Regions from separate parts of the Pantoea cypripedii genome, predicted to be linked through region 1. Evidence: predicted binding sites of a transcription regulator. Region 1 holds the regulator's gene; each other region holds the start of a gene.
What was found. Region 1 encodes PurR, which represses purine synthesis genes. Its sites were predicted from a motif close to CANGCAAACGTTTGCNTG; they were not measured.

Region 1 (3,140 bases):
AAATCACGCCTTACCAGCAGTGTTCATAAGTTAAGACTGAAGAAACCCACCAAAACCGAAACTGCGCTGCACAAAACCACCCGCAGAAAAGCCCTGCTGAAGTCGCCGACCAAAAAATATGGTCATCAGCGCGTGGCGAAAGTGTTGGATGAGCAGGATGACGCCAGCGACCTCACCACTATCAGGATGAGCAAATCACACCGTCAGCGCTATCAAAAGGCGCGTGAAACGGCGATGAACAAATTAATGGGTCAGATCGGTAAACCTTACCAGTGGGGCGGTACTTCACCGCATACCGGTTTCGATTGCAGTGGTCTGGTGTGGTATGCCTATAAAGATCTGGTGAAATACAAATTCCCGCGCACCGCTAACGAAATGTATCACCTGCGTGATGCGGCGCCGATCAAACGCGATATGCTGGAGAAGGGAGATTTGGTGTTCTTCCGCATTAACCATCGCGGTACCGCTGACCATGTGGGTGTTTACCTGGGCAACGGCAAATTTATTCAGTCACCGCGTACCGGTAAAGATATTCAGATTAGCGCATTAGGTGAAGATTACTGGCAGAAGCATTATGTCGGTGCACGCCGCATGATGACGCCGAAAACCATTCGCTAAACATCACCGCGCAATAAAAAGCCGGACACTGAAATTTCAGGTCCGGCTTTTTTTATTAATGAAGGATCGCGGTGAAGCTGAACACGATGATCATTAACAACGCGCCAACGGTAGTACCCAGCGCCAGTTTCAGGTCTGTACTCATCACAACTCCTTAGTCACATTAATTGAAGGGTTAATGTAATTTTCGCACAGCGCCCGGCAAAAATCTCGTGTTATCCGCGCCAGCTTGCTAGAATCGCCGCCTTTCGTTGCGCAACAGATTTTGCGCACGCTGTGTTTGTGGCCTGTTAAAGTGATTTTAACTGCGAGTTAACGCCTTTTTCTTCGCCATTTGCCCCGAAAATTGGGGCGCAAAACCATTAGCAGACGCAAACGTTTAACAATATACTTATCAGTAAGTTGCGATAAGCCCGGGAGTACCATTTTCATGGCAACAATTAAAGATGTGGCGAAACGCGCCGGTGTCTCCACCACCACGGTTTCGCATGTCATCAACAAAACGCGTTTTGTCGCGGAAGAAACGCGTAACGCCGTATGGGAAGCGATCAAAGAGCTGCACTACTCGCCCAGCGCCGTGGCGCGTAGCCTGAAAGTCAACCACACCAAAACGCTGGGATTGCTCGCCACCTCCAGCGAAGCCCCCTATTTCGCGGAAATCATTGAAGCGGTGGAAAACCACTGTTTCGACCGTGGCTATACGCTGATTCTCGGCAATGCGCATAACGATCTGCAAAAGCAGCGTGCTTATCTCTCGATGATGGCGCAAAAGCGCGTCGACGGTTTATTGGTGATGTGTTCCGAATATCCCGACGACCTGCTCACCATGCTGGAAGAGAACCGCAATATCCCGATGGTGGTGATGGACTGGGGCGAGTCTCGCGGTGATTTCACCGATACCGTGCAGGATAACGCCTTCCAGGGTGGCTATCTCGCCGGACGTTACCTGATCGAACGTGGACATCGCGACATTGGTGCCATCCCTGGCCAGATGGAGCGCAACACTGGCGGTGGTCGTCATGCTGGTTTTATGCAGGCGTTGCATGAAGCCGGTATTACCGTGCGCCCGGAGTGGATTGTGCAGGGCGACTTCGAACCGGAATCCGGTTATCAGGCGATGCAGCAGATCCTCAACCAGAAACAACGTCCGACGGCGGTGTTTTGTGGTGGCGATATCATGGCGATGGGCGCGATTTGTGCCGCCGATGAAATGGGGCTGCGCGTGCCACAGGATATCTCGGTGATTGGCTATGACAACGTGCGCAACGCCCGGTATTTCACCCCGGCTCTGACAACCGTTCATCAGCCAAAAGCACAGCTGGGAGAAAAAGCGCTGGAAATGCTGCTCGATCGCATCACCAGTAAGCGCGAAGAGCCGCAGACCATCGAAGTGCAGCCCACATTGATTGAACGCCGCTCCGTCGCCGACGGCCCGTTCCGCGACTATCGTCGCTAAGCCACCGTTTCGCTCAACCACTCATGGTTGAGCGTCTCTGCATCGCCCAGATAGTCCAGCAACCAGCTTAATGCCGGTGAGGCGCGTTGTTCCGACCAGCTGACGCAGCAGGGACTCTCCGGGAAAGGTGCAGGCAACGTCAGTTCGGTTAACACGCCGCTATCCAGCAGTGGCCGGGCTAAATGGCCCGGCACCATCCCTACGCACAACCCTGCCCGCAGACAATCCATCCCGGTTTCCCACTCCGGTACCACCAGACGCCGCTGGTTATCCAGCGTCCAGGTCATACGCCGCGGCAGCGCCCGCGATGTATCCTCCAGCACCAGTGAAGGCCACGCCCGTAAGGTTTCTTCATCCAGCTGGGCACTTTTTGTCAGGGGATGCTCGGGACTGACCACGCAACGCCAGTTCAGCGCGCCCATATCCTGGAAGGCAAAACGCCCACCGACCGGAATGGCCTGGGTGGCCCCAATCGCCACATCGACCCGACCATCAGCCAGCGCATCCCAGACCCCGTTGAACACTTCATAGCTGATAATCAGCTCCATATCCGGGAAATGGCGGTAGAAATCCTTTACCAGTTGCCGGGTACGCTGCGGTTTAACGATACAGTCAACCGCGATGCTCAACTGCCCACGCCAGCCGTTAGCCAGTTGCTGGCACTGGCGTCGGGTTGCCAGCATTTTTTTGATAACACTCCGCCCTTCACGCACGAAATGCTCACCCGCGGCCGTCAGCACCACTTCCCGGTGCTGCCTTTCAAACAAAGGCACGGCCAGCCAGGTTTCCAGCTGACGTACCGTATAGCTGATGGCAGAAGGCACGCGATGCAACTCCTGCGCCGCAGCGCTAAAACTGCCGCTGCGCGCCACCGCATCCACCACTTCAAGCGCGTATTCAGACCACATCATTTTGCCTGCAAAATTTTTGATAGCACCTCGCAAATATTAGCGTTTCACAAAGCCTGCCGCACCCTTTTACACTCCCCGGCGTTCAATTTGTCTAATGAGAATCACCATGTTGTCATCAAAAGGATTTTTGCCTTACCTTGCTTTGCTAAGCATGC
Region 2 (3,140 bases), 1.6 Mb from region 1:
CAGTTCCGGCGAACCTTCCAGTTCTTCGTTAATCTCAATGATTTCGCCGCTCAGCGGAGCATAGATGTCAGAAGCGGCTTTTACTGATTCTGCTACTGCACAATCTTCACCAGCTGCAACAACACGTCCCACTTCTGGCAGGTCAACAAACACCATGTCACCTAACAGTTCCTGGGCATGCTCGGTAATCCCGACGGTGAAAGTACCGTCGGCTTCTTTACGCACCCACTCGTGGCTATCTTTGTACTTCAATTCTTTTGGTACATTGCTCATCGCCAAATCTCCTGAAAAAAGTTACTGAGCGACCGGTTTACCGGCGCGAACAAAAATCGGTTTGGTGACCTTCACCGGCATTTCACGATTGCGGATTTCCACAATCGCCTGCTCGCCAATTCCCGCTGGCACGCGTGCCAGCGCAATGCTGTAACCCAGCGTTGGAGAGAAGGAACCACTGGTAATAATACCCTGCTGCGGCTGACCCTGTTCATCGGTGAAACGTACCGGCAAGCCGTTACGCAGCACCCCTTTTTCGGTCATGACCAGACCCACCAGTTTTTCTGTCCCTGCGGCACGCTGAGCTTCCAGCGCGGCACGGCCAATAAAATCACGGTCGGTCGGTTCCCAGACGATGGTCCAGCCCATGTTGGCCGCCAGCGGTGAGACGCCTTCATCCATCTCCTGGCCATACAAGTTCATCCCCGCTTCCAGACGCAACGTATCACGTGCACCCAGACCCGCCGGTTTGACACCTGCCGCCAGCAAACGCTGCCAGAAATCCGCAGCAGCGCCAGCAGGCAAGGCAATCTCGTAGCCCGCTTCGCCGGTATAACCGGTGGTAGCAATAAACAAATCTTCCGCCTGAACGCCGAAGAAGGGCTTCATGCCCGCCACAGCCTCGCGTTGTGCCGCGCTAAACAACGACTGTGCTTTTTGCTGGGCATTGGGTCCCTGTACCGCAATCAGCGCCAGATCGTCACGCTCGGTCAACGTCACCCCGTATTTCTTCGCGTGTTCACCAATCCATTGCAGATCTTTTTCACGCGTCGCGGAGTTCACCACCAGACGGAAAAAGTCCTCGGTCATAAAGTAAACAATCAAATCATCAATGACGCCACCGGAAGCGTTCAGCATGCCGGTGTAAAGCGCTTTGCCTGGCTGGGTCAGTTTGGCGACATCATTTGCCAGCAGATAACGCAGGAATTCGCGGGTGCTCGCCCCGCGCAGATCGACGATGGTCATGTGGGAAACGTCAAACATGCCGGCATCAGTACGTACCGCGTGGTGCTCATCCATTTGTGAGCCGTAATGCAGAGGCATCATCCAGCCGTGAAAGTCCACCATGCGGGCGCCGCTGGCCTGATGCTGTTCGAATAGAGGCGTTTGCTGAGTCATAACCATCCTGTAGAAAACAAGTGAGCGTGACGCGCCTGCGCAGCCGTGATGGCTGACGCAAACGTTCTCTTTGCGCTGACGTTACCACCGAACGCCCGAATTAACCATAAGGAAAACGAGGGCGAAACAAAGTCTGTCGTCTGCGAAGCGCCGCACAGAATGCAGGATAATCCACTGGCTTTATGTGATTAAACACGCACAAAATACAACAACATAACTTTTATGTAGCAAAATAATGGAATCCAACGCCATGAGCGGGCAAATAGCCCCAGCAAAAAACCTCTTTGACATGAGAAAATATAATGCGAATTCCAGCGTAAAATTAGAATAAATCAAACGAGGCGCAAAAAGAGGGCGCGCCTGCATCATGATGGTGCAAGCGGGGATTAATGGTGTCATTGAGCAGTGATCGTAACGGCGCGATAAAGCGCGCCGTTACGGAATTTGTGCAGATTTATAGAAGGTTAGCGCAGCCAGCCGGGGATATCATTCAGCCCCATAGCCTGCTTCAGCATCATCGGTTTGACCCCTGGCAGGGTATCCGCCAGTTTCAGGCCGACGTCACGCAGGAATTTTTTCGCTGGATTACTTCCGGCAAAAAGTTCACGGAAACCCTGCATACCCGCCAGCATCAACGCCGCGCTATGTTTGCGGCTGCGTTCATAACGTCGCAGATACAGGTGCTGCCCAATATCCTTGCCCTCGCTGTGCAGGCGGCGGATTTCACCGATCAGTTCGGCGGCATCCATAAAGCCGAGGTTAACCCCCTGCCCGGCCAGCGGATGGATGGTATGGGCCGCATCGCCCACCAGCGCCAGCCGATGTGCCGCAAAATTACGCGCATAGCGAGCCATCAGTGGGAAAGTTTTGCGCTCGCTCTCCACCTGGCACAAACCAAGGCGCATATCGAAAGCCACAGAAAGCTGCTGATTGAACAGCGCTTCCGGCATATCCTGCAAACGCGTGGCTTCCTGAGGAGACAGCGACCAGACAATCGAACTCAGATGCGGGTCCTGCATCGGCAAAAATGCCAGAATGCCGTCACCGTGGAACACCTGGCGCGCCACCGCATCGTGCGGCAGATCAGTGCGGATATTCGCCACCAGCGCGTGATGATCGTAATCCCAGAAAGTGATCGGGATATCGGCTTTGTCACGCAGCCAGGAGTTGGCACCATCGGCAGCAATCAACAGACGGGCGCTCATCATGCTGCCATCCTGCAGGGTGATAAAGGCTTCGTTGTCGCCAAAAGCCACCTGCTGCAACTGCGCCGGAGCCAGCAACGTAATATCGCTGCACTGGCTGGCGCGCTGCCACAATGCGCTATGAATCACTGGATTTTCAATGATATGGCCGAGGTGGGCTAAGCCCTGCTGCTCATCATCAAAACTGATGCTGCCAAAACTGTCCTGATCCCACACTTCCATGCCGTGATAAGCGCTGGCGCGCAATGCCAGAATCGTTGACCAGACATCGAGCTTTTGCAGCAAGCGTTCACTGGCTGCATTGATCGCCGATACGCGGATCGATGGCGCAGCTTGCGGATCAAATCGCGGCTCTGCCGCCTTCTCCAGCACCGCAACGCGCAATCCACTGCCTTGCAGCCCGCAGGCAACGGCCAGTCCGACCATGCCACCGCCAGCGATAGCCACATCAAAAGTTTGCATTGCTGCCCCTTAATTCATGCTTAACGTTTTACCCAGCCGAGCGTCCGCGCGGCAAGGGGGTTTCGCAGCCACGGCAGATGG
Region 3 (3,140 bases), 2.5 Mb from region 1:
GACGCAGATCTGGACGCTGCGCCAGAGCATTCTCAAACTCACTGGTGAAGCGGAAAGCGGTATTGATTCACTGCGACTCCATCCCGCCGCAGGGCGTCTGCGCTCCAGCGTGTTCCCGGATATTCAGGCCGTGTGCGATGCCGAACCGACGCTGGTTTGGTCGTGCGCGTTGTCACCCGGTACGGAACGACTTCGGTTGTGGGAAATTGATGGCGACTATCAATGGCAGCCGCTGCGCGATGTGGAGATGAGTAAACCGAATATCGGTCCACGCACCTTGCGTCTGACCAGTTTACCCAGCGAGCGCACCACACCGCAGGAAATGGGTCACCCATAACAAAACAGGCCGCTTATGCGGCCTGTTTAGTTTTAGTGGGCGTCAACAAACACGATTTTCAGTACAAACAGCAACGCAACCACCACCACGCACGGACTGATTTCCCGCCAGCGCCCCGTTCCCAGTTTCATCACGCAGTAAGCAATAAAGCCCAGCGCAATGCCTTCCGTAATCGAGAAACTGAACGGCATCATCACCGCAGTGACAAACGCCGGAACCGCTTCAGTAAGATCGTCCCAGCGCACGCGTGATAGCGATGCCGTCATCAGCACGCCGACGTAGATCAAAGCGCCCGCAGCCGCATAGGCGGGCACCATTGCCGCCAGCGGTGACAGAAACATCACCAGCAGGAACAGGATACCGGTGATCACCGCCATCAGTCCGGTGCGGCCACCAATCGCCACGCCCGAAGAACTTTCGATATAGGCGGTGACCGATGAGGTGCCAATCAGCGACCCGGCCACTGAGCTGATGCTGTCAACAAACAGCGCCTGCTTCATCCGTGGGAAGGTGCCTTTTTCATCGGTCAGCCCGGCTTTGTCGGTTACGCCAATCAACGTGCCGGAGGAGTCAAACAGGTTGACCAACATGAAGGAGAAAATTACCCCGGCCATCCCGATATTCAGCGCACCTTTGATATCGACCTGACCCACCACAGAGCCAACAGACGGCGGTGTTGCGAACACGCCGGTAAACTTCACATCGCCCAGCAGCAGGCCAATCACGGTAGTCACCACAATCGACACCAGCACCGCCGCATGGATATTACGTGAAGCCAGAATGGCGATGATAAAGAAGCCGAGCGCACCCAACAGCACGCTATGCGAGGTCAGGTTACCCACGGTGACCAGCGTGTCCGCATTCGGCACAATGATGCCCGCATTTTTCAGCCCCATCATGGCGATAAACAGCCCGATACCGGCCGTGATGCCCACGCGCAGGCTCAGCGGGATATTGGCGATCATCCAGTAACGCACGCGCAACAACGTGAGGATTAATAATCCCAGCGCGCCCCAGAAGATTGCCCCCATACCGATCTGCCACGAATACCCCATCGCGCCGACCACGACAAAGGCAAAGAAGGCATTCAGCCCCATCGCCGGTGCCAGTGCGACCGGCAGATTGGCCACCAGCCCCATCAGGATGCTGCCAAATGCGGCAATCAGACAGGTGGTGACAAACACCGCCTGGGTATTCATACCCGCGGCACCAAGAATCTGCGGGTTAACGAAGACGATGTACACCATCGTCAGAAAAGTGGTGAAACCGGCGATCACTTCCGTACGCACGGTAGTACCGTGTTCCTGCAACTTAAAAATGCGCTGCAACAGACCCTGCTTGTTCATAGCATTATCCTGCTGAAAAATTTAACGCGCGTATCCTATAGATTTTACCGGCCCAGCACACTGATTTTTCGCAAGCGTTTGCTCGACGCGCGCAGTGGGTTAGAGTGACAGCTAATTGTTTACCAAAAGGATGATGTGCGATGTCAGTTGAATGTATTTTTTTTGATTGTGACGGCACGCTGGTCGACAGCGAGGTGATCTGTACACAATCTTACGTCAACACCTTTGCCCGCTACGGTATCGAGCTATCGCTCCAGCAGATGTTCGAAAAATACAAAGGGGTAAAACTGTACGACATCATCCGTGATGTGGCAGCGGAACATCAGGCCGAACTCCCTATCGAGGAAGTGGAAACCGCCTACCGCGCCGAAGTGGCCCGGCTGTTTGACTTGCAGCTGGAGCCTATCGCCGGGGCCAAAGCGCTGGTGGAGCAGGTTAAAGTGCCGATGTGTGTGGTGTCGAATGGCACGGTAAAGAAAATGCAGCATTCCCTCGGGCTGACCGGCATGCTGCCGTACTTCGCTGAGCATCTTTACAGCGGTTATGACATCAATCACTGGAAACCCGATCCGGAACTGATGTACCACGCGGCGGAGCAAATGCAGGTGCCGATTGAGAAATGCATTCTGGTGGATGATTCGGAAGCGGGTGCCCGCGCCGGTATCGCCGCCGGTATTCCGGTGTTTTATTACTGCGCTGATGCGCATAACCCGGAGCTTGATCACCCGCTGGTGACCCGTTTTGATGATATGGCGCAGTTGCCAGCATTGTGGCAGGCGCGGGGTTGGGCGCTGGTGTAACGCCCTGTTACCCATCACGGCGCGAAAAATCGCGCCGTGGCATCAGCCAATCGCGCCCAGTGAATCCTCATTACCCTGCTTCTTCGGCAGCAAAAACAGCGTTGCCACAATATCCAGCAGATAAATCAGCGCCAGCAGCGTGATAGCCGCAGCGAATGATATTTTCGCCGCCAGTAAACCAATTACCAGCGGGCCAAAACCACCCACACCTCGTCCGAGGTTAAACAACACGTTCTGCGCCGTGGCGCGTGCCTGTGGCGGGAAAGTGTCGGAAATCAACGCACCATAGCCGCCAATCATGCCATTCACAAACATCCCCATCAGCGCGCCGGTAAACAGCATCACGGTGGGATCGCGCAGCTGAGCGTAGATAACCACCATCACTACCGCGCCAAATTGATACAACAGGAAGATTTTCCAGCGCGCGAAGCGGTCCGCCAGCACGCCAAACAGCCAGATACCGAACGTCATCCCCACCACGGTGACGGCGGTCCACAGGCCGGATTTGGTCAGACTGAAGCCGAAGCTGGAGGAGAGATAACTCGGCATCCAAATCATCAGGCCGTAATAACCAAAGTTCTGTACCGAGCAGAGGATAAAGATACCCAGGCTTGCCTTGCTGGTGGCCCGGTCGCTAAACAGCAAACGGATACGGGC
Region 4 (3,140 bases), 1.3 Mb from region 1:
GTCATCCCGGTATGAACCACCAAATCCAGATCGCATCCGGCGTGCTGGCGGAAGAATGCGCCGCGATGCTGAGTGATTTTTTTCGTATGCGGCGTGAGCAGAAAAAAGCGCTGCGCCAGGCGCAACGTGACGCCGGTTAATTCATCGCAATCTTCGGTTCGACAGCAGGATAGCCCGCGCCCAGTTCCGCTTCCATGGCTGACTGCTGCGCCAGCCGTTTGTCCTGCTCCTGTAAATATCCCACCAAACTAATCTGATACTTACGGATGTTTTCCACGTAGTTATACGCCTCATGACCGCGAGCATAGCCGTAAGTGGTCTGCGCGTAGTAACGCTTCTGGCTCAGCATGGGTAAACGTAGCTTCACATCGGCCCAGCTATCGGGGTTGCCGCCTTGTTTGGCCGTCAGCTTACGGGCGTCCAGCATGTGGGCATAACCCATGTTATAGGCCGCCAGTGCAAACCAGATACGTTCATCTTCCGGAATGGTCGCGGGGACTTTGTCCACCATGCGTTGCAGGTATTCACTGCCACCACGAATACTTTGCTCTGGATCGAGACGATCGGCCACGTCAAGGCTGTCAGCGGTATTACGCGTCAGCATCATCATACCGCGCACGCCGGTGGGTGAGGTTGCCTGCGGATTCCAGTGCGACTCCTGGTAAGAAATCGCCGCCAGCAGCCGCCAGTCGATGCTGGCGGCATACTTCTCGAATAACGGCTTGATATCCGGCAGCGTATTGTCGATAGCGCGCAGGAAGGTGCGGGTATCGACATAATCAAAGGTGCCGACATGGCCGAGATACTTCTCCTCCAGCCGCGCGATGGTGCCTTCTTCGCTCATCTGGCTATAGAAGTCGAGCATCGCCGCATTCAGGCTGTCATCTTCTTCATCATGTGGCAGATACCAGGTAACGGGTTCTTCATCGGTGATATCAAAGGCCACTGCCAGCTGCGGATGGATGCGTTGCAGCAGACCAATGGTGACAGAATCCCCCACGGTGTAGTCCAGTTTGCCATCCGCCACCGCTTCCAGCAGCGCTTTTTGCCCCTGATCGGTGGCGATTGACCAGTCAAGATCCGGATAGTGATCGGCTTTGGCGGAACGTAAAGTTGACAGGTACGCGGAACCGGACTGCACAATCAGGCGGCCTTTCAGATCACCGAGGTTTTTGGGCCGCGGCTTATCAATGCGATACACCAGCTGTTGCGATACCGAGTAATAACTCGGTCCGGTCTGATAACGGGCAATGCGATCGTTGTTGTAGATCAGGCCCGCAGCCAGCAAATCTGCCTTACCATCATCAAGATCGTCAAACAGGTCACCGAGGTTCGGGCGCACCGTTACCTGGAGTTTGACGCCAAGATAATCGGCGAAGCGCTTTGCCAGCTCGTAATCCATACCGGCTGGTGCATTATTGATGGTGTAGTACGTCAGCGGGGAGTTCACGGTACTGATGCGCAGTACTCCCCGTGATTTGATCTGCGATATCGCGTCTTTGCCGCCCCCATACCAGGGGATCGACGGCCACAGTGCCAGCGCAAGTAGCACGGTGATCAGACCGATGAGCAGATAGTTTAATTTCAGGCGTTTCAAATAGTTGTCTCTCGCTGGCTCTAAGGCCTCTGTCTTTAAAAGGCAGTATTGATCTTGTATGAACTCCCAGAGCGAAGGGCATTTTGCGCAACAAAGCGAGCCGGAGCAACTTATATAGCAGGATTTGCGCAAAATTCAGGCAAATCCTGTAGACCATAAATTCTGCGCAAACGGTTTCGTAACCGGTGCTGTTTCTCTATAATACGCCCCGTTTTCCCTGTTGCGCCCAATGAAGCGTCGCCCGGCGCTTCGAAGACGAGAGATCTTTAATGATGGAAATTCTGCGTGGTTCGCCCGCCCTGTCGGCATTTCGTGTAAACAAACTGCTGACCCGCTTTCAGGACGCTCATCTGCCGGTGAGTGATATTTACGCCGAGTACGTCCATTTTGCCGATGTCAGTGCGCCGCTGAGTGCGGACGAAAAAGCCCGCCTGCAACGCCTGCTGAAATACGGTCCGTCTCTCGCCGAACATGCGCCACAAGGGCGTCTGTTGCTGGTGACGCCGCGCCCAGGCACCATTTCACCCTGGTCCTCCAAAGCGACCGACATCGCCCACAACTGCGACCTGCCGCAGGTGCGTCGTCTGGAACGCGGTATGGCGTTCTATGTTCAGGCACCACAACTGACAGAAGCGCAGTGGCAGACGCTTGCCAGCCTGCTGCATGACCGCATGATGGAAACGGTATACGGCGATCTCAATGATGCGCAGCAACTGTTTGCTCACCATGAGCCGCAGCCACTGAAAAGTGTTGATGTGCTGGGTGGGGGCCGTCAGGCACTGGAACTGGCTAACACCACGCTGGGTCTGGCACTGGCCGATGACGAAATCGACTACCTGCTGAACGCCTTCACTGGGCTTGGTCGCAACCCGAACGACATTGAACTCTATATGTTTGCCCAGGCGAACTCCGAGCATTGCCGTCACAAAATTTTCAACGCCGACTGGATTATCGACGGCGAAAAACAGCCTAAGTCGCTGTTTAAAATGATCAAAAACACCTTCGAACAAACGCCCGACTACGTGCTGTCTGCCTATAAAGACAACGCGGCGGTGATGGAAGGTTCCGAAGTTGGCCGTTACTACGCCGATGCCGAAAACGGCGAATACGATTTCCATCAGGAAGCCGCGCATATCCTGATGAAAGTGGAAACGCATAACCACCCAACGGCAATTTCTCCGTGGCCAGGTGCAGCGACCGGTTCCGGTGGTGAAATCCGTGACGAAGGCGCAACCGGACGTGGTGCCAAACCCAAAGCGGGTCTGGTGGGCTTCTCGGTTTCTAACCTGCGTATTCCTGGCTTTGAACAGCCGTGGGAAGAGGACTTCGGTAAGCCGGATCGTATCGTCACCGCGCTGGATATCATGACCGAAGGCCCACTGGGTGGCGCGGCGTTCAACAACGAATTTGGTCGTCCGGCACTGAACGGCTACTTCCGTACCTATGAAGAGCGCGTAAACAGCCACAACGGTGAAGAACTGCGTGGTTACCACAAGCCAATCATGCTGGCGGGCGGCATCGGTAACATCCGTGCCGACCACGT

Region 2: a site for PurR is predicted at 1,447-1,464, ahead of gcvT (glycine cleavage system aminomethyltransferase GcvT). Genes of this name have one in related genera too.
Region 3: a site for PurR is predicted at 1,751-1,768, ahead of HA50_RS20760 (NCS2 family permease). Genes of this name have one in related genera too.
Region 4: a site for PurR is predicted at 1,761-1,778, ahead of purL (phosphoribosylformylglycinamidine synthase). Genes of this name have one in related genera too.

The regions. Positions count from the first base shown of each region.
Region 1 covers NZ_MLJI01000001.1:1,884,859-1,887,998, reverse strand. Annotated here, with positions in the region: gene HA50_RS08805 (C40 family peptidase) at 1-618, shown strand, start outside; gene cydH (cytochrome bd-I oxidase subunit CydH) at 674-763, opposite strand; gene purR (HTH-type transcriptional repressor PurR) at 1,049-2,074, shown strand; gene punR (DNA-binding transcriptional activator PunR) at 2,071-2,982, opposite strand; gene punC (purine nucleoside transporter PunC) at 3,092-3,140, shown strand, end outside.
Region 2 covers NZ_MLJI01000001.1:3,471,516-3,474,655, forward strand. Annotated here, with positions in the region: gene gcvH (glycine cleavage system protein GcvH) at 1-273, opposite strand, end outside; gene gcvT (glycine cleavage system aminomethyltransferase GcvT) at 295-1,392, opposite strand; gene ubiI (FAD-dependent 2-octaprenylphenol hydroxylase) at 1,857-3,059, opposite strand; gene ubiH (2-octaprenyl-6-methoxyphenyl hydroxylase) at 3,080-3,140, opposite strand, start outside.
Region 3 covers NZ_MLJI01000001.1:4,434,526-4,437,665, reverse strand. Annotated here, with positions in the region: gene HA50_RS20765 (4'-phosphopantetheinyl transferase family protein) at 1-337, shown strand, start outside; gene HA50_RS20760 (NCS2 family permease) at 370-1,683, opposite strand; gene yieH (6-phosphogluconate phosphatase) at 1,824-2,483, shown strand; gene HA50_RS20750 (MFS transporter) at 2,526-3,140, opposite strand, start outside.
Region 4 covers NZ_MLJI01000001.1:3,209,458-3,212,597, reverse strand. Annotated here, with positions in the region: gene tadA (tRNA adenosine(34) deaminase TadA) at 1-140, shown strand, start outside; gene mltF (membrane-bound lytic murein transglycosylase MltF) at 137-1,597, opposite strand; gene purL (phosphoribosylformylglycinamidine synthase) at 1,867-3,140, shown strand, end outside.